One region of the Arsenicicoccus dermatophilus genome, then DNA from elsewhere that is predicted to be linked to it. Evidence: predicted binding sites of a transcription regulator. Region 1 holds the regulator's gene; the other holds the start of a gene.
What was found. Region 1 encodes LexA, which represses DNA repair genes until DNA is damaged. Its sites were predicted from a motif close to TCGAACANNTGTTCGA; they were not measured.
Positions count from the first base shown of each region.

Region 2: a site for LexA is predicted at 4,250-4,265, ahead of MM438_RS12850 (DUF222 domain-containing protein). Genes of this name have one in related genera too.

Region 1 is NZ_JAKZHU010000001.1:2,106,137-2,114,774, forward strand. It holds gene MM438_RS09695 (vitamin B12-dependent ribonucleotide reductase) at 1-195, opposite strand, end outside; gene nrdR (transcriptional regulator NrdR) at 345-848, opposite strand; gene MM438_RS09705 (hypothetical protein) at 1,157-1,300, shown strand; gene MM438_RS09710 (DUF6318 family protein) at 1,392-1,856, shown strand; gene MM438_RS09715 (hypothetical protein) at 2,866-3,090, shown strand; gene MM438_RS09720 (LysM peptidoglycan-binding domain-containing protein) at 3,328-3,720, opposite strand; gene lexA (transcriptional repressor LexA) at 3,976-4,674, shown strand; gene MM438_RS09730 (NAD-dependent protein deacetylase) at 4,719-5,600, opposite strand; gene MM438_RS09735 (LysR family transcriptional regulator) at 5,724-6,659, shown strand; gene MM438_RS09740 (DNA internalization-related competence protein ComEC/Rec2) at 6,816-8,492, opposite strand; gene MM438_RS16750 (hypothetical protein) at 8,444-8,638, opposite strand, start outside.
Region 2 is NZ_JAKZHU010000001.1:2,763,017-2,771,654, forward strand. It holds gene MM438_RS12820 (TetR/AcrR family transcriptional regulator) at 1-121, opposite strand, end outside; gene MM438_RS12825 (sugar phosphate isomerase/epimerase family protein) at 118-918, opposite strand; gene MM438_RS12830 (Ppx/GppA family phosphatase) at 1,028-1,960, opposite strand; gene MM438_RS12835 (DUF3109 family protein) at 2,021-2,908, shown strand; gene MM438_RS12840 (class I SAM-dependent methyltransferase) at 2,905-3,624, shown strand; gene MM438_RS12845 (NUDIX hydrolase) at 3,662-4,141, opposite strand; gene MM438_RS12850 (DUF222 domain-containing protein) at 4,377-5,687, shown strand; gene radA (DNA repair protein RadA) at 5,820-7,217, shown strand; gene disA (DNA integrity scanning diadenylate cyclase DisA) at 7,368-8,462, shown strand; gene MM438_RS12865 (HhH-GPD family protein) at 8,486-8,638, shown strand, end outside.

The DNA of each region.
Region 1 (8,638 bases):
GAAGTCGGGGAACTCCACGCCGCGCTGCTCGAAGATCGTCTCGCCGGTCTTCCAGTTGGTCTGGACGACGTCGCGCTTCTCCCAGGTCACCTGCTCGTAGGGGTGTACCCCGGGGGTGGTGAAGATGCGCTCGATCGTGAGGCCCTTCTTGGCCGACTTGCGCGAACCGGAGCGGGCGCCGACGGTCTCGGTCATGGTCCTGCCTTCCATGGGGAGTCTTCTGCCGTATGGCGGGGGTGGGTCCCCGGCACACGGGCGTGCGGGGGTGATGGAGTTGGGGGTGGGGCACGGCGCGTCGTCGTCCGGCCGTCGTGCAGGCGGCCGCCGACGGACCCGCCGGCCCGTCAGGGCGTGGTGGGCGGGCTGTCGGAGCCTGCACGCGCAGGCTCGGCGCCCGTGGGCTCGCGCTCGGCGCGCAGCACGGCGATGGCGGCCTCGAAGTCCTCGAGGGAGTCGAAGGCCTGGTAGACGCTGGCGAAGCGGAGGTAGGCGACCTCGTCGAGCTCGCGCAGCGGACCGAGGATGGCCAGACCCACCTCGTGGGCCTCGATCTCGGCGTGGCCCTGGGAGCGGATGTGCTCCTCGACCTTCTGCGCGAGGCGAGCCAGGTCGTCCTCGCCGACCGGGCGACCCTGGCAGGCCTTGGAGACGCCCTCCTGGATCTTGGCCCGGCTGAACGGCTCGCTCGCGCCGGAGCGCTTGATGACCGTCAGGCTGGTGGACTCCACGGTCGTGAAGCGGCGCTGGCAGGCGGGGCACTGGCGCCGGCGCCGGATCGCGGAGCCGTCGTCGGCGGTGCGGCTGTCGATCACCCGGGAGTCGGTGTTGCGGCAGAACGGGCAGTGCACGACGACTCCTCCTCCCTGGGCCTGTGGACGATCTTGTTGACAACCTGTGGTCAACCCAGCCGCCCCTGTTGACAGAGGCGTGCCGCCCGTGGACTACATGTGGATGACTTACACCCATGTAACCACTAGATGTAGTGATCCTACGGCCGCGACGCCCCAATGATCCACAACGTTCACCCCGGTGACGCGTCACCGCAGGTCACACGGCGTGTTGAACCATGCGTGTCTTTTCAGATACTTAGAGTTACTTGTCGGTTGACCCGGGGCCGCCGGTCCGGGGATCCCCCGCCATCCGTACCCTGGCCCTCATGAACCGCCGCGATCTCGCCCTCATCCTGCTCGGCCTTCTCCTGGTCATGGTGGCCTTGTGGACCAAGGTCACCGTCCTGATGGTCCCGGCGGTCGCGTTCGTCGTCTACGGCGTCTACTCCTACTCGCGCTCGCGCCGCTGACCGGACCCGCCCTCGGGCCGCCGGCCTCCTTGTCCACAGCCACTCGTATGACGCTCCGCGCGCGACCGCGCGCGGTGGCTAGCGTCGAAGCATGCGTGGACACCGACTGGCCGCACCACTCCTGACCCTCGCCGTCGCCGGCTGCTCGGCCACGCCGGTCGCCGCCCCCACGGCCACCCGGGAGCTGCCGCCGCCGTTGAGCAGCGGCACCACGGTCCCCGCGCCGCCGTCGACCCCCGCACAGCCCACGAGCACGGCCCCCGCCTCCGCTGCGCCACCCATCCGCGGGGACGCCACCGCCGGCATCCCCGCCGCCGCCAGGGCCCACACCCCCGAGGGCGCCGAGGCCTTCGTGCGGTACTTCATCGACCAGGTCAACGTCGCCTGGACCACCCCACGCACCGGGCTGATCGCCTCCCTGAGCCTCCCCACCTGCAAGAGCTGCACCAACCTCGAAAAGGGCGCCGCGGACATGGCTGCCGCGGACTCCCACTACGCCAAGCCGATGCTCACCCTTAAGAATGAGGTTTTCTCACCAGGAGAGGGGCTCCGGTAGCGGGGCAGGATCCTGACCTGCTGGGATGCGACATGGAAACCCCGCTGTGAATCACCCTGGTCCGCGGCACCTCTCCCGAACCGTTCCGAGAGCTATTGCACCAGGTCACGGCGCTGCCCGCGCGGTGTCTCGATCGCCTGGTGAGAAAACCTCAATGTTAGCTACGCAGTCGATACTGGCGATAATTCGGAGTTGGTCACCGCCCACATCGTGGATACGCCCGCAAGATACGTTCGGGAAGGTCAGGAGGTATCCCCAACCCGAGGAGTGCAGGTAGACGAGCGAGCCTTCGTACTCCAGTGGAAGGTAGACCGTTGGATGTTGCGCGAAATTGACTTGGTCCGATGATCCTCACCCTGGTTTCGGAGGCCCCCGCACCCATTGACATTCGCGGTCAGATTGCTAGCGGTGGAATTCGCGTTCGAGCCCGATTCAATCGACCACCGCGCGCGCTGGGTCAGCCCTCCCAACGTGCCCGTTTGCCCCTTCCGGCGCCCGCAGCGATAACGCTGCCTCGACCAATCAGCGCTGCCCCCGCACCCCGAGAGGCAGCCCCACACGACACTTCCACCGCTGGTCCGATCTTCCGTCAGGCCATCGGCCACGGCTACTACGGCCCCTCCCGGATCGCGGGTTCCTCTGAGGCGAATGCGGACGTCCTCGTGCGCACGCTCTTCGTGCCGCCCCCGCTTGCCAATCCGGCTCCCCTGGCCCCCGCCGAGGCAGCACCATCCGCACCGCCGGCACCCGGCGCGCCGCCTCCGCCGCAGCCCCAGCTGACATTGCCGATGATCCTGGCCGCGTTCGTCAACACGCCCTTCGCCAAGCCCACGGCCCAGGTCCAACCGGTTGGCGGCCGCACGCTGGTCACCCTGCCGACCTACGTCTCCCTGGGGTGGGAGGACGAGGGCTACGAGCCGGGTGAGACCAGGACCACCCAGCTGCTCGGGCACGCCGTCGCCATCCGACCTGTCGGGGCGAGCTACCTCTACGACTTCGGTGACGGGTCGTGGGCCCGACGACACGCAGGGGTGGTCCCTACCCGACGGGGGACGTCACCTTCGCCTACCGCCATGCCGGGACCTACCAGATCCGGATCACGGCGACCTACACCGGGGAGTTCTCCGTCGACGGCGGGCCGTGGACGCCTGTCGCCACGACCGTCCCGATCCCTGGGCCGGGAACGCCGCTCGACGTCCGGACCAGCCGCAACGAGCTGATCCAGGGCGGTTGAGCCCGGCGCCTGGCAGAGGCGGCTCGTCACGGTGTGCCTCGTGGCTGCCCAGGCCCCCTGACCCGGGCCGCCACGATGCAGTCACTGCTCCCGCCGCCTGCTGCGACAGGCGAGGTGCGCGCCTCCAGGTCTTGCAGCAGCACGTGACCGGCACGCCCTCACGCCTCGAGGGCCCGCACCGCGGGATGGTGGAGCGGCCGCAACGGCCGAGGGGGCCTGTCGGCCGGGGAGCCCGGCTCAGCGGCCGGGGATGACGAGCTCCTGGCCGGCCATGACCTGATCCGTGGGCAGGCCGTTGACCCGCACGATCTCCAGGACGGCCAGGTCGTTGCGCATGCCGGGCAGCTCGCGGGCGGCCACGGACGACAGGGAGTCGCCGGCTGCGACCTGCACGGTGTGGCGATGGGTGGCCGCCGGTGCTGCGTGAGCCACGGCGCTCCAGGTGGAGAGGGCCGCGGCCGCGAGCAGCAGGACCATCAGGACGAGCCGCACCCGCCGGCCTCGACGCGTCAGCCGGAGCGGCCGCCGCGGGGCGGGGACTGCTGCCCCCGTGGGCACGAGACGCAGGTGCGGACGCGTCGGCGCGTCGGTCGTGGTGACCGCCCCACCCCGCACGGGTGCTGCACTCATCGTCTCCTCCTTCTCCGAGCCAGCCAAGCGACTCGCTCGTGTGTTCGATAGAACGTATGTACGAAGTTACAGCATGGTCGTGGCAGAGGGAAGGACTCGCGTCGAATCCGTGTTTGAAACACCCGATCGACCCCGGTAGCCTCGTGACCACGGGAGAGACTCAACCAGGGAGCACCGACACACCCCCTGGGCCGGGCCGCGATCGCCCGCCATCCACGCAGGTCACCGCCCGCGACAGAGCAGAGGAAGACCACCATGGCCAAGGTCACGAGCCTGCCCGAGCGGGACGACCGCCCGGCCCTGACGATGCGTCAGCGCAAGATCCTGGAGCACATCCGCAGCACCGTGGAGACCAGGGGCTACCCGCCGAGCATCCGCGAGATCGGGGACGCCGTGGGACTGGCCAGCGTCAGCAGCGTGTCCCACCAGCTGCTGACGCTGGAGCGCAAGGGCTACCTGCGCCGGGACCCCAACCGACCCCGCGCCATCGAGGTCGTCGCCCCCGAGTGGACCCCGGAGACCTTCCACGCCGAGGCGCTCGGCTCCGTCGACGCGGGTGAGGGCAGCGAGGGACGTCCTGCGGCGTCCTACGTGCCCGTCCTGGGTCGGATCGCCGCCGGCATACCCATCACCGCCGAGGAGGCCGTCGAGGACGTGTTCCCCCTCCCCCGCCAGGTCGTCGGCGAGGGCCAGCTGTTCCTGCTCAAGGTGGTCGGCGACTCGATGATCGAGGCGGCGATCTGCGACGGCGACTGGGTGGTCGTGCGCCAGCAGCCGGACGCCGACAACGGCGACATCGTCGCGGCCATGCTGGACGGCGAGGCCACCGTCAAGACCTTCAAGCGCCAGGACAGCCACGTGTGGCTGCTCCCCCACAACCCTGCTTTCGAGCCCATCGACGGAGACCACGCCACCGTGCTGGGCAAGGTCACCGCGGTCCTGCGCTCCATCTGAGCCTGCGGGCCGGTCATGGACGGCGGGGCCGCCTCGTCAGGTGCTCAGGTCAGTCCGAGAGGCAGGCCGGTGGCGTACTCCCCGTCCACGACCGGCCCCAGGTCCTCCTCGATCCCGAGGCGGTGCGCGAGAGCCGTCAGCGACGCTCCGAGGGGGGCGTCGAGCTGCCAGGTGGCCTCGTCGTCGCCCCGGGTGCGTCCCCGGGTGATGATCGCGACGGGTATGTCGAGGGCGTGGGCCCGGCGCACGAAGCGGTAGCCGCTCATCACCTTCAGGCTGGACCCCAGCACCAGCAGCGCCGACGCGGACTCCACCCGGCGGTAGGCCTCGTCGACCCGCTCGCGGGGCACCGACTCGCCGAAGTAGACGACGTCAGGCTTGAGGGTGTCGGCCCCGCAGACCAGGCAACGCGCGAGGTGGAAGCCCGCGACCACCTCGTCCGGCAGCGCCACGTCGCCGTCCGGGCGGACCTCGTCCGTCGTCGCGCCGAAGCCGGGGTTGGCCTCGGCCAGCCGGCGCTGGACCACCTCCCGCGAGGTGCGGTCCTCGCAGGTCAGGCAGCGCACGACGGCGAGGGTGCCATGCAGCTCGAGCACGTCGGTCGACCCGGCCTCCTGGTGCAGGCCGTCGACGTTCTGGGTCACGAGCCCGGTGATCATGCCGTGCCCCTGGAGGGCGGCGACGGCGCGGTGGCCGGCATTGGGCCGAGCGGCGGCGAAGCGCTCCCACCCGACGTAGGCGCGTGCCCAGTACCGCCGGCGGGCGTCGGGGGTGGCCGTGAACTCGGCATAGGTCATGGGCTGGACGCGACGCCGACCGTCCGGGCCGCGGTAGTCGGGGATGCCGGACTCGGTGCTCATCCCCGCCCCGGTGAGGGCGACGACCCCGCCGCCGTGCACGGCGCGGGCGATCTGGTCGAGGATCATCGGCTCCACGGCTCCAGTATGCGGTCGCCAGGCCACCGAGCCGCCGACCCGACAACGTTTCATCCATAGGCGCAGGTAGGCCAAAGGAACGCTTGGATAACTAGCCGTTATAGCATCAGCGCCATGATCGACGCCGCAGGTCTGCGAGTCATGAAGGCCATCGCCGACGAGGGCAGCTTCACCGGGGCCGCGTCCTCGCTGGGCTTCACCCAACCGGCGATCTCCCAGATGGTGCGGCGGCTGGAGCAGCGCACCGGCACCGCCCTCGTGGAGCGGATCGGCCGCCAGGTGCGGCTGACCGAGGCCGGCGAGGTGCTGGCGCGCCACGCCCACGGTGTGCTGGCCGCTCTGGACGCCGCCGAGGAGGAGGTCGCCGCCATCGCGGGCCTGCGGGCGGGCCGGGTCCGGATCCGGTCCTTCCCGTCCGCGACCGCCACGATCGTGCCGGGTGCGCTGGCCCAGGTGCACCGGCAGCACCCCGGTCTGACGGTGACCTTCGGCGAGGACGAACCGCCGGAGGCGATCGCGGCGCTGCGCCGGGGCGACTGCGACCTGGTGGTCGGTTTCACCTACGAGGGCACCCGGACTCCCACCGAGGACGCCGACCTGGAGCAGCTGGGCACCACTCCCCTGCTGGTCGACGAGGTGCGGCTCGCCCTCCCGGTCGACCACCCGCTCGCCGAGGAGGAGGTCGTCCGCCTGGCCGACCTGGCCGAGGACGACTGGATCGCAGGCTGTCCCCGCTGCCGGGTGCACATGCTGGGTATGGCGGCCGACGCGGGCTTCATGCCGCGCCTGTCCTTCGAGACCGAGGACTACGTGGCGCAGCTCGGGCTCGTGGGCGCCGGGCTCGGCGTCGCCCTGATCCCGGACCTCATGCTGCGCCGGGCGAGCAACCCGGGCGTGGCGATCCGGCCCCTGGATCCCCCCTCCCGGCGCCACATCCAGGCGGTCACGACCCCCGACCTGCACAAGGTTCCGGCGGTCGCGGCCACCATCGCCGCCCTGCGCAGCAGCGCCGAGGAGTTCGCCCACGGCCCGGGCCCGGCCTCCCGCTGACGCGGACCGGCGCGTCACGACCGACGCGCGGATCGGTGTCGACACCCATCCGCGTCGACACCGACCTGCGCCGCCACGACGAGCCGACCGTCGAGCTCGCGTCGGCCTCGCCGTCGCGGCTCCACCGACCTCCCTCGCCCGAGGGTCCCACCTCCGTCAGCGCCCTCGCCGGGCCAGACGCAGGTCCGCGCCGTGGCCGAGCACGGCCAGGTCGCCGGACTGGTCGGTGCGAGCCACCGTGCTCCCCACCTCCCGCAGCGCGGTGAGCGCCGACGGCGCCGGCTGGCCGTAGTCGTTGTCCTGCCCCACGCTGATGAGAGCCAGGGGCGCGTGCACGGACCGGAGCAGGGCCCGGTCCTGCTTGGCCGAGCCGTGGTGGGCGACCTTGAGCACGTCGACGTCGGGCCAGCGTGCACCCATCGTGCGGCGCACGTCGGCGGCGGCTTCCGGCTCGATGTCGCCGGTGAGCAGCAGCCGGGTCCCCCGCACCTCGACGAGCAGCACCAGGCTGGCGTTGTTGGGCACGGACCCGTCGTGGATCTCCCGGCGCGGGCCGAGGACCTGGGCGTGGACGTCGCCCACGTCGAGGCGGTCGCCGGCGCGGGCCACCTGGGCGGTCAGGTGGTGCGCGGCCGCCGAGCGCTCGACCCGGCGGGCCTCGCCCTCGGGGTCGCGGGTGGCGGTGACCATCAACCGGGCGGTCGGACAGGCGTCGAGAACCTCGTCCAGACCCCCGCTGTGGTCGTTGTGGAAGTGGGTGACCACGACGGCGTCCAGCTCGTGGATCCCGAGTCGGGACAGGCAGTCCCGGGCTGCCGGACCAGGTGGTCCGACGTCGACGAGCACGCCCCGGCCGGGTCCGGAGGACAGCACGATCCCGTCGCCCTGGCCCACGTCGCAGACGACGGCCGACCAACCGGGCACCGGCCAGGCGGCCCCGGTCGTCGGCAGGCACCAGGCCAGGAGCGCCACCACGACGGCAGCGGCGAGGACCGGTCGCAGCCGGGCCCACCAGGCCAGGCGTCGGCCGGTGAGGACGAGGAGCACGGTGAGGGCGGTCAGCAGGCCGGCCCCGACGGCGCCCTCGGCCCAGGGGATGGAGCCGTAGGGCACGTCAGCCGCGACCCGCGCCACCCGGGCGATCAGCCACGCCGGCACGACTGCGGGCCACGCCAGCAGGTGCGCGAGCGGCACCGACACCGCGGCGACCAGCGCCGTGGCGATCCCCAGCACCGTCGTCGGCCCGACGAAGGGCGCGGCCAGCAGGTTCGCCGGGACGCCCACGAGCGAGACGGCAGGCTGCAGCAGCACCGTCACCGGCCCGCACATCACCTGCGCGGCGACCGGTATGGCGAGCGCCGGCCCCCAGCCTCGGACCCGGCCGGGCAGCCGTCGCCCCAGGGCCTCGCCCCAGGGCGTCGCGAAGAGCAGCAGCCCGAGCGTCGCGAGCGTCGACAGCACGAAGCCGTAGGACCGCGCCAGCCAGGGATCCCAGACCAGCAGACCCGCGACGGCCGCTCCCAGCGCCGGGAACGCCGCCCTCTCCCGGTCGGCGGAGATGCCCACGAGCCCGACCCCGCCCATCACCGCCGCGCGCAGGACGCTCGGCTCGGGACGCGCCAGGACCACGAAGCCGGCGAGCCCGACGAGCGCGATCACGGGTCGCAGCCGCCGAGGCAGCCCCACGAGACCGCACAGACCCACCACGACGGCCAGCACCACGCTGACGTTGGACCCCGAGACGGCGGACAGGTGACTCATCTGGACCGCGGTCATGTCGCGGGTCAGGTCCGGTGGGGTGAGGCTGGTGTCGCCGATGACCAGGGCCGGCACGAGCCCCGCACCGTCGGCGGGAAGCCCCCGGACCGCGGCGCGGAAGGCTCCGCGGACGTGCTCGGCGACCTGGGCCACCGGATCCGGCTCGCCGGTCGGTCGGGGTGCCCCCGGACCTGCACCAGGGCGACGACCTCGTCCTCGGG
Region 2 (8,638 bases), 660 kb from region 1:
CCCGCGCGACGGCGCGCAGGGACGTGCCGTCATACCCCCGCTCGGCGAACTCGGTCCGCGCCGCCTCGACGATGTCGGCGCGCGCGTCCTCCCCGGCCGGGCGAGGTCCCCGCGGGCTCACGCGCCCTGCCGCCCCAGGTGACGACGCGCGAAGTCGAGGGACTCCGCGAGGTCCACGAGCCGCTGCCTGGCGTCCCCCTTGCGGGTGCTCACCTCGACCACCACGTCCCCCGTGAAGCCGGTGGCGGTGAGGTGCTCCAGCAGCTCCTTGACCGGCTGCGAGCCCCGCCCCGGCACCAGGTGCTCGTCCAGCGCCGACCCCAGGCCGTCGGTGAGGTGGACGTGATGCAGCCGGTCACCGAGTGCCTGGGCCATCTCCAGGGAGTCCTCCAGCGCCGTCGCCGCGTGCGACAGGTCCAGGGTCACGTGGTCGTAGGGCTGCTCGACCGGGTCCCAGTGCGGCAGATAGGCCTGCACCAGGCGCTGGCCGGCGCGCCAGGGATACATGTTCTCCACCGCGATGGTGATGCCCGTCTCGTGCTCGCGCACAGCCACGCCCTCGACGAACTCCCGCGCGTAGACCCGCTGCCAGCGGAAGGGCGGATGCACCACCACCGTCTCGCAGCCCACGGCCCGCGCCAGCTCGATGGACAGGTCGATCTTGGGCCAGGGCTCGGCGTGCATCACCCGCTGGGTGAGCAGCAGCGTCGGGGCGTGGATCGAGACCACCGGGATGCCGTGCCGCTGCACCAGCGCGTCGAGCGCGGCGGCGTCCTGGGACACCGGGTCGGTGTAGACCATCACCTCGACGCCGTCGTAGCCCAGCTCCGCGGCGATCCGGAAGGCATCAGCCACCTTGGCGGGATAGACCGAGGAGGTCGACAGGGCGACGCGAGGACGAGCAGGAGCCGAGGTCACGGCGCGAGCCTAGCGCCCGGCCCCAGAACCGGTGGACTCCCGGGTCGTCGATCAGCCGGTATGCCGGGGAGCTCCCGGCATGCACCCCGATCTCACCCCCTGCGCAGGGTCACTCCATCCGCATCAGGTCCAGCTCGTTGAGGATCACGCCCTCGCGCAGCGCCCACGGGCAGATCTCCAGCCGCTCGATCCCGAGCAGGTGCATCGCCGACTCGGCCACCAGGGCACCGCCGAGCAGCTGCTGGGCCCGGCCGGCGGAGATGCCGGGAAGCTCCCGGCGCTGCGCGACGGTCATCCGCGCCAGACGCGGGACGAGCTCGGCGAGCGCGTCGTGCTCCAGGTGCCGGCGCACCTGGAGCCCCTCGCTGGAGGGCGCCGCACCGAGGACCCGGGCCAGCGAACGCATCGTCTTGGAGGTCCCCACGGCCAGGTCCGGCTCGCCGGCCTTGGCGATGTCCCGCAGCCCGCGGGCGATGGTGGCACGCACGTGCTTGCGGGCCTCGCGGACCTGCGCCTCCAGCGGCGGATCGCCCTGCAGGAGGTTGCGCGTGACCCGACCGGCCCCGAGCTCGAAGGACCGCGCCACGTCCGGGTCCTCGTCCAGACCGGTGGCGATCTCCAGCGAGCCACCCCCGATGTCGATCATCGTCACCCGCCCGCTGGACCAGCCGAACCACCGGCGGACCGCCAGGAAGGTCATCCGCGCCTCGTCCTCGCCGGACAGGACCTGCAGCTCGGCGCCGGTGCTCCGGCGGACCATCTCCAACACCTCGTCACCGTTGCCCGCCTCGCGGATCGCGCTGGTCACGAAGCCCGTGAGCCGCTCCACACCCTCGTCCTCGGCCATCTGCAGGCACTCCGCGCAGAAGCGTTCCAAGGCCTGGACCGTCGGGGCGTCCACGTGACCCGCGTCGTCGATGTGCTCGGAGATGCGCAGCTCGACCTTGTGGCTGATCGCGGGAAGCGGGCGGCCACCCCAGTGAGCGTCGACGACGAGCATGTGGACGGTATTCGACCCGATGTCGATCACTCCGAGACGCATGGTGACGAGGGTAGCCCCCGCCTGCCGGGGCCGCCGGGCGACGGGCCCTATCGTGGTCGGGTGCCCGAGACCCCCCTGGACGTGCCCCGCACCTGGATCGAGTTCCCCGATCCCGCCGACGCCGAGCAGCGCTTCCGGTGCGACCTGACCTGGCTCACGTCTCGGTGGACCTGCATCTTCGGGGACGGGTGCCCAGGGATCTACGAGGAGCGGCCCGACGACGGATGCTGCACCCTCGGAGCACACTTCACCGACGAGGAGGACGTGGCGCGGGTGCGCCGGGTGGCCTCGCAGCTGACCGACGACCGCTGGGAGCTGCGGCCCGTCGGGGTGACGACGGGAGGCGCGGGGCAGACCGGCGACGGTGAGGCCGCCGACGGGGTCGAGGAGTCGCTGCCGGCCTGGCTGGACCGGGAGGACGGCGACCTCAAGACGCGCGTCGTCGACGGGGCCTGCATCTTCCTCAACCGCCTGGGATTCCCTGGCGGACAAGGCTGCTCGCTGCACCAGTGGGCGATCGCGCAGGGGGAGGCACCCCACACCGTCAAGCCCGACGTGTGCTGGCAGCTGCCCATCCGCCGCAGCTACCGCACGGTCGAGATGCCCGACGACACCAGCTATCTCGAGGTGTCGATCGGCGAGTTCGACCGCCGCGGCTGGGGACCCGGCGGGCACGACCTGGACTGGTACTGCTCCGGCAACCCCGAGGCGCACGTCGGACGCGAACCGGTCTATCGCAGCGCCGAGGGCGAGCTGCGCGAGCTGATGGGCGATCTCGCGTACGACGAGCTCGTGATCCGGTGCGAGGCCCACCTGGCGACCGTGCGCGCCGCCCGCTCGACGGGGGCGCGCACGCTGCTCCCGCTGCTCGTCCACCCCGCCACCCTGGCCGCCCAGGGCGAGAGCGCCGTGACCCGCAAGCCCGTGCGCGACCGGAGAGCTCGATGACCGCGATCCCCTCCCCCAACATCTGGGAGGACCCGGACGGCTACGAGCTGGAGAACCGCGGCGTCGATCCCGAGGGCGCCGTCGAGGCAGCCATGCTGCGGGTGCTCGGGCGCGACGGCGGGACACCGTTGGCCGACCACGACCTGCTCGACATCGGCTGCGGAACTGGCTACCACCTGCCGCGGTTCGCGTCGATGGGGGCGAAAGTCGTCGGCGTGGAGCCGCATCCGCCGCTGGTGACGCGAGCTCGGGCACGGGTGGCGGAGATTCGCGACGCCGCGGTGCGCGACCGGATCGAGGTGCGCGCGGGGGGCGCCCAGGCCCTGCCGCTCCCCGACCGGTCCGTCGACGTGGCGCACGCCCGGTGGGCGTACTTCTTCGGGGCCGGGTGCGAGCCCGGGCTGGCCGAGCTGGATCGCGTCATGCGACCCGGGTCCACGGCCTTCGTCATCGACAACGACGCGACCCGGTCGACCTTCGGCGGGTGGTTCACCCGGGCCTGGCCGACGTACGACCCGCTGGCAGTCGAACGTTTCTGGCGACGCCACGGCTGGTCCGCGGAGCGGGTGGACATGCGCTGGGCGCACGCCACCCGGGCAGACCTGGAGCAGGTCGTGCGGCTGGAGTTCGCGCCCGAGGCAGCCGACCGGATCCTCGCCGGGCACGACGGCACCGAGGTCAACTATGCCGTGAACCTCTGGCACCGCAGCTGGTGACCACCGGCGCCGAGGGCCTGGTGGACGTGGGAGGGGGTCACGACACCGGAGCGGACCCGGTCGGGGCGGACCCGGTCGGGGCGGACCCGTGGCGGCGCCAGGCGGCGAGCGCGGCATCCACGCTGTCCGCGCGAGGCTCGAGGGCGGACACCTCGGCGAGGGCGAACCACTCGGCCCGGTCCGTCGTCCCACCGACCTCCTGCACGCCGAGGACCCCGCCGGTGATGCGGGCCTCGAAGACCACCCGCACAGCCTTGTAGGGGCGGGCGCCGACTTCTCGCCATACCCGATGGGTCGTCGTGAGCGGGCGGCCCAGCTCGACCGTGTGCCCGGTCTCCTCCTGGCACTCGCGGACGACCGCCTGCTCGCAGGACTCGTCCAGCTCGACGCCGCCGCCAGGGAGGGTCCAGCACGGCTGGCGCCCGCCCTGGCCGTTGAACCACGTGAGCAGCACCCGGTCACCGTCGACGATGAGGGCGTACGCGGCAAGACGGGTGTCGTACTCGGTGAAGTGCATGGTCGGACGCTATCCCGCGCCGTAGGCGCCCGGTGGGTCAGCCCGCCGCGCTCGGCCGTTCTCGCTCCGTGGAGGCGGCTGGGTCACTCGGGCGACATCCCTTGCATATCGAACATGGTTTCGAGAAGGCTGAGCGGGTCGAGCACAGGTGTGCGACGGCGCGGTGTGACGACGTGCGGGCCGAGGTCGTGGCGGGTGTCGCGTGAGGGTGAGGTCGAGGTGGGGACAGCGGGACATGGGGCAGCACGAGGTCGAGGCGGCGCAGGAGTCGCTCCGCAGCCTCGCGGCTGCCCTCACCTCCCTGCGGATCGGCATCTCGGCCGTCACCGGAGTCGATCTTGCCGCGGTCGCGGCGGACGCGGCCCGGATCTCGCAGCTCGCCCGAGGCCTGCTGGTCACCTGCACGGCGGAGGCCGAGGCCCGCGGCGTGCGAGCCGCGTCCGGGGCGGCCGGCTGCGCGCAGTGGCTCCTGGACCTGGACGCCGGGCTGACCACCGCCGAGGCCTACGCCGTACGCCGAGCTCTGGACGTCACCGCCGATCCGCCGGTGGGCGAGCTGCGGGCCGCCGTGCTGGCGGGCGAGGCGACCCCGGCCGACGCCGTGATGGCTGCGCGAGTCCACGAAGAGCTGCGTGGCACGACCGATCCACAGGTCCACGCCGTCATCGCCGCCGAGGTGGCCACGCTGGCCCGGCAGCCCGACGGGCGGGACCAGCTGCGGGCCTACGCCACGACGACCCGTCTGCGCCATGCCACCCCGGTCGACGAGGATCGCCGACGCCGGCACCAGGAGGCCCGGCGCGGGCTGTCGGCCTTCGTGCGCGAGGCCGACAGGCTGTGGTCGCTGCGCGGGCTGCTGAGCGACGCCGACAAGGCAGTGCTCGGTGCCGCCGTCGACGCCCTCTCGGCACCGGACCACGTGCCGGGGCCCCACGGTGATGTCCTTGCCGACGAGCGGACGCCGGCGCAGCGCCGCCTCGACGCCCTGGTGTCGCTCGCCCGTAAGGCCGCGTCCCGGGCCCGGACCGGCCCCCTGGGCGCCACGACCAGGGTCAGTCTCGTCCTTCCCCTCGGCGCCCTGCGCGCACCGCGCGAGGGCCCGGACCACGCCGATGGCGATGCCCCGGCCGCCGGGTCACCCGACAGCGACGCAGGGACCAGCCTGGCGCTCGGTCACGACGGGAGCGGCATGCTGCTCTCCCCCACGGACGCGCGCGAGCTGAGCTGCGCGGCGGAGGTCACACCGGTGTGGGTCGACGAGCGTGGGACCCCCGTGGACGTGGGCCGAACGACCCGGCTCGCCACCGCACGCCAGCGCCGGCTCCTCGAGGTGCGCGACGGCGGATGCACCTTCCCCGGATGCGGGGCACCCGCCTCGTGGTGCCAGGCCCACCACCACCGGTTCACGCACCACCACGGGATCCGCGGCGCCGTCGTCGACGGACGGGTGACCTGGCACGTGCGCCGCACCAGGTGGGGCTGGACCGCGGCGGAGGAACCCGATCCCCCGCCAAGACCCTCGGCGTCGGAGCCGGACGCAGCCTGAGCACCGCACCGACCCGCACCGACCAGCGCTGAGTCGCGAACCGCAAGGCCGACCGGCCCCGCGGGGATCGTTCGTGCCCTGCCCAGGACGGGCGTGCGGGGTTTGTCGGTCCCGCCGCCTAGGTTGAGGGGTATGGCGAGCAAGACCCCCAAGGCGACCTACCGTTGCTCCGAGTGCGGATGGACGACGCCCAAGTGGGTCGGACGCTGCGGCGAGTGCCAGACCTGGGGGTCGGTGAGCGAGGTCGGGGCGGTCGCCATCCGCACCACCGCGGCCAGCCACGTCGAGCGCCCTGCCGTCCCCATCGGCCAGGTCGATGCCCGCCGGGCCGAGGCTCGGTCCACCGGGGTCGGCGAGTTCGACCGGGTGCTGGGGGGCGGTCTCGTGGCCGGAGCGGTCGTCCTCGTGGCGGGAGAGCCCGGCATCGGGAAGTCCACCCTGCTCCTCGACGTCGCGGCCCAGGTCGCCCAGGCCGGTGGGACGGTCCTCTACGTCAGCGGCGAGGAGTCCGCGGCGCAGGTGCGCGTGCGCGCGGAGCGGATCGGGGCGATCGCGGACCGGCTCTACCTCGCCTCGGAGACCGACCTGGCCACCCTGCTGGGACAGGTGGAAGCGGTGCAGCCCGACCTGCTCGTCGTCGACTCCGTGCAGACCATCAGCTCGGGCGAGATCGAGGGCGCCGCCGGGAACGTGTCCCAGGTTCGCGAGGTGGCAGCCAGCGTCATCGCCGCCGCCAAGCGCCGGGACATGGCGACCTTGCTCGTCGGGCACGTCACCAAGGACGGGTCCATCGCCGGGCCGCGGGTGCTGGAGCACCTCGTCGACGTGGTCGTCCAGTTCGAGGGCGAGCGGCACAGCAGGCTGCGTCTCGTGCGAGCGGTCAAGAACAGATATGGCCCCACCGACGAGGTCGGGTGCTTCGACCTGTCCGACGTCGGGATCGTGGGGCTGGCCGACCCCAGCGGACTGTTCCTGTCGAGCCGGGACACCGAGGTGGCCGGCACCTGCGTCACCGTGACGCTGGAGGGTCGCCGCCCGCTCGTGGCCGAGGTCCAGGCCCTCCTCGACCAGACCAAGGCCACCAACCCGCGGCGCACCACGAGCGGCGTGGACCACAACCGCACGGCCATGGTCCTCGCCGTGCTCAGCAAGCACGCCAGGCTCGCCGTGCACGAGTGCGACGCCTACCTCGCCACCGTCGGCGGGGTCCGCCTCACCGAGCCCGCCGCCGACCTGGCCGTCGCCATCGCGCTCGCGTCCTCCCTCGCCGGCACCCCCGTCACCTCGGGGACGGTGGCGTTCGGAGAGGTGGGGCTGGCGGGCGAGGTGCGGGCTTGCACCGGGCTCCAGCGGCGCCTCATCGAAGCGGCCCGACTCGGTTTCCGACGAGCGATCGTGCCGACCGGGACCACGGCGCAGGGGCAGCTGCCCGCCGGCATACAGGTCCTGGAGGTCAACCAGGTGGGGCGGGCGATCGGCCTCGCCCTGGATCTCGGACCGAGGACCGGGGACGCGCGTGACCGCGTCTGAGGGGCCGCGCATCGACCAGCCGAGACGACTGGTCCCCATGACGCACCCTGCATGCTCCGTTAGGATGACAGTGGGTCAACTGCAGGCAACCCCCCCGCATGCAGCGACCATGGAGCCGTGGCGCCCCCGCCCGGACGAGAAGGAGAGTGTGTGGACCGCCGCCCCGACGACGAGCTGATGCTCTCGGCCCTCGCAGCCGTCGCCCCCGGCACCGAGCTGCGCGACGGGCTGGAGCGCATCCTCCGCGGCCGCACCGGTGCCCTCATCGTCCTCGGCAACGACAAGCTGGTGGAGCAGATCTCCACCGGCGGCTTCCCCATCGACATCGAGTTCGCCGCGACCCGCCTGCGTGAGCTGGCCAAGATGGACGGCGCCATCGTCCTCACCCGCGATGCCTCCCGCATCGTCCGGGCCGCCACCCAGCTCCTCCCGGACGCGTCCATCGAGACCAGCGAGTCCGGCACCCGTCACCGCACGGCCGAGCGCGTGGCGAAGCAGACCGGCTTCCCCGTCGTCTCCGTGAGCCAGTCCATGCAGATCATCGCGCTCTACGTCAACGGTCAGCGTCGGGTCATCGAGGACTCCTCCGCCATCCTTTCCCACGCCAACCAGGCGCTGGCCACCCTCGGCCGCTACAAGGCGCGCCTGGACGAGGTCACCGGGACCCTCTCCGCCCTGGAGATCGAGGACCTGGTGACGGTGCGCGACGTCATGGCCGTGCTGCAGCGGCTCGAGATGGTGCGTCGCATCAGCGACGAGATCGAGGGCTACGTCGTCGAGTTGGGCACCGACGGGCGGCTGCTCAGCCTCCAGCTCGAGGAGCTGATGCAGGGCCTCGGCAACGACCGCGAGCTGGTGATGCGGGACTACCTGCACGAGGCGGTCGCGGCCGAGGAGGACCGCCCGGTCAGCGTCCAGACCGGCCTGGCCGGACTGGCGCAGCTGTCCACCAGCGAGCTCATCGACCTGCAGCTGGTCGCCCGCACTCTGGGCTTCGCCTCGGACGCCGACGTCCTCGACCAGGCGGTCAGCCCCATCGGGTTCCGGCTGCTGTCCAAGATCCCGCGGCTGCCGGGCACCATCGTCGACCGGCTCGTGGATCACTTCGGCTCGCTGCAGCGGCTCCTCGCCGCCAGCCTCGAGGACCTCATGGACGTCGACGGGGTCGGCGAGTCGCGGGCCCGAGCGGTCCGCGAGGGGCTGTCCCGGCTCGCCGAGTCCAGCATCCTCGAGCGCTACGTCTGATCACGGCGCCGCGCGCCCCGCTCATGAGCATCGTCGATCCCGTCCTGCAGTGGTATGCCGAGAACCGGCGCGACCTGCCCTGGCGCGACGAGAGCTGCTCCGCCTGGGGTGTCCTCGTCAGCGAGGTGATGCTCCAGCAGACGCCCGTCGCCCGGGTGCTGCCGGTATGGCGGGAG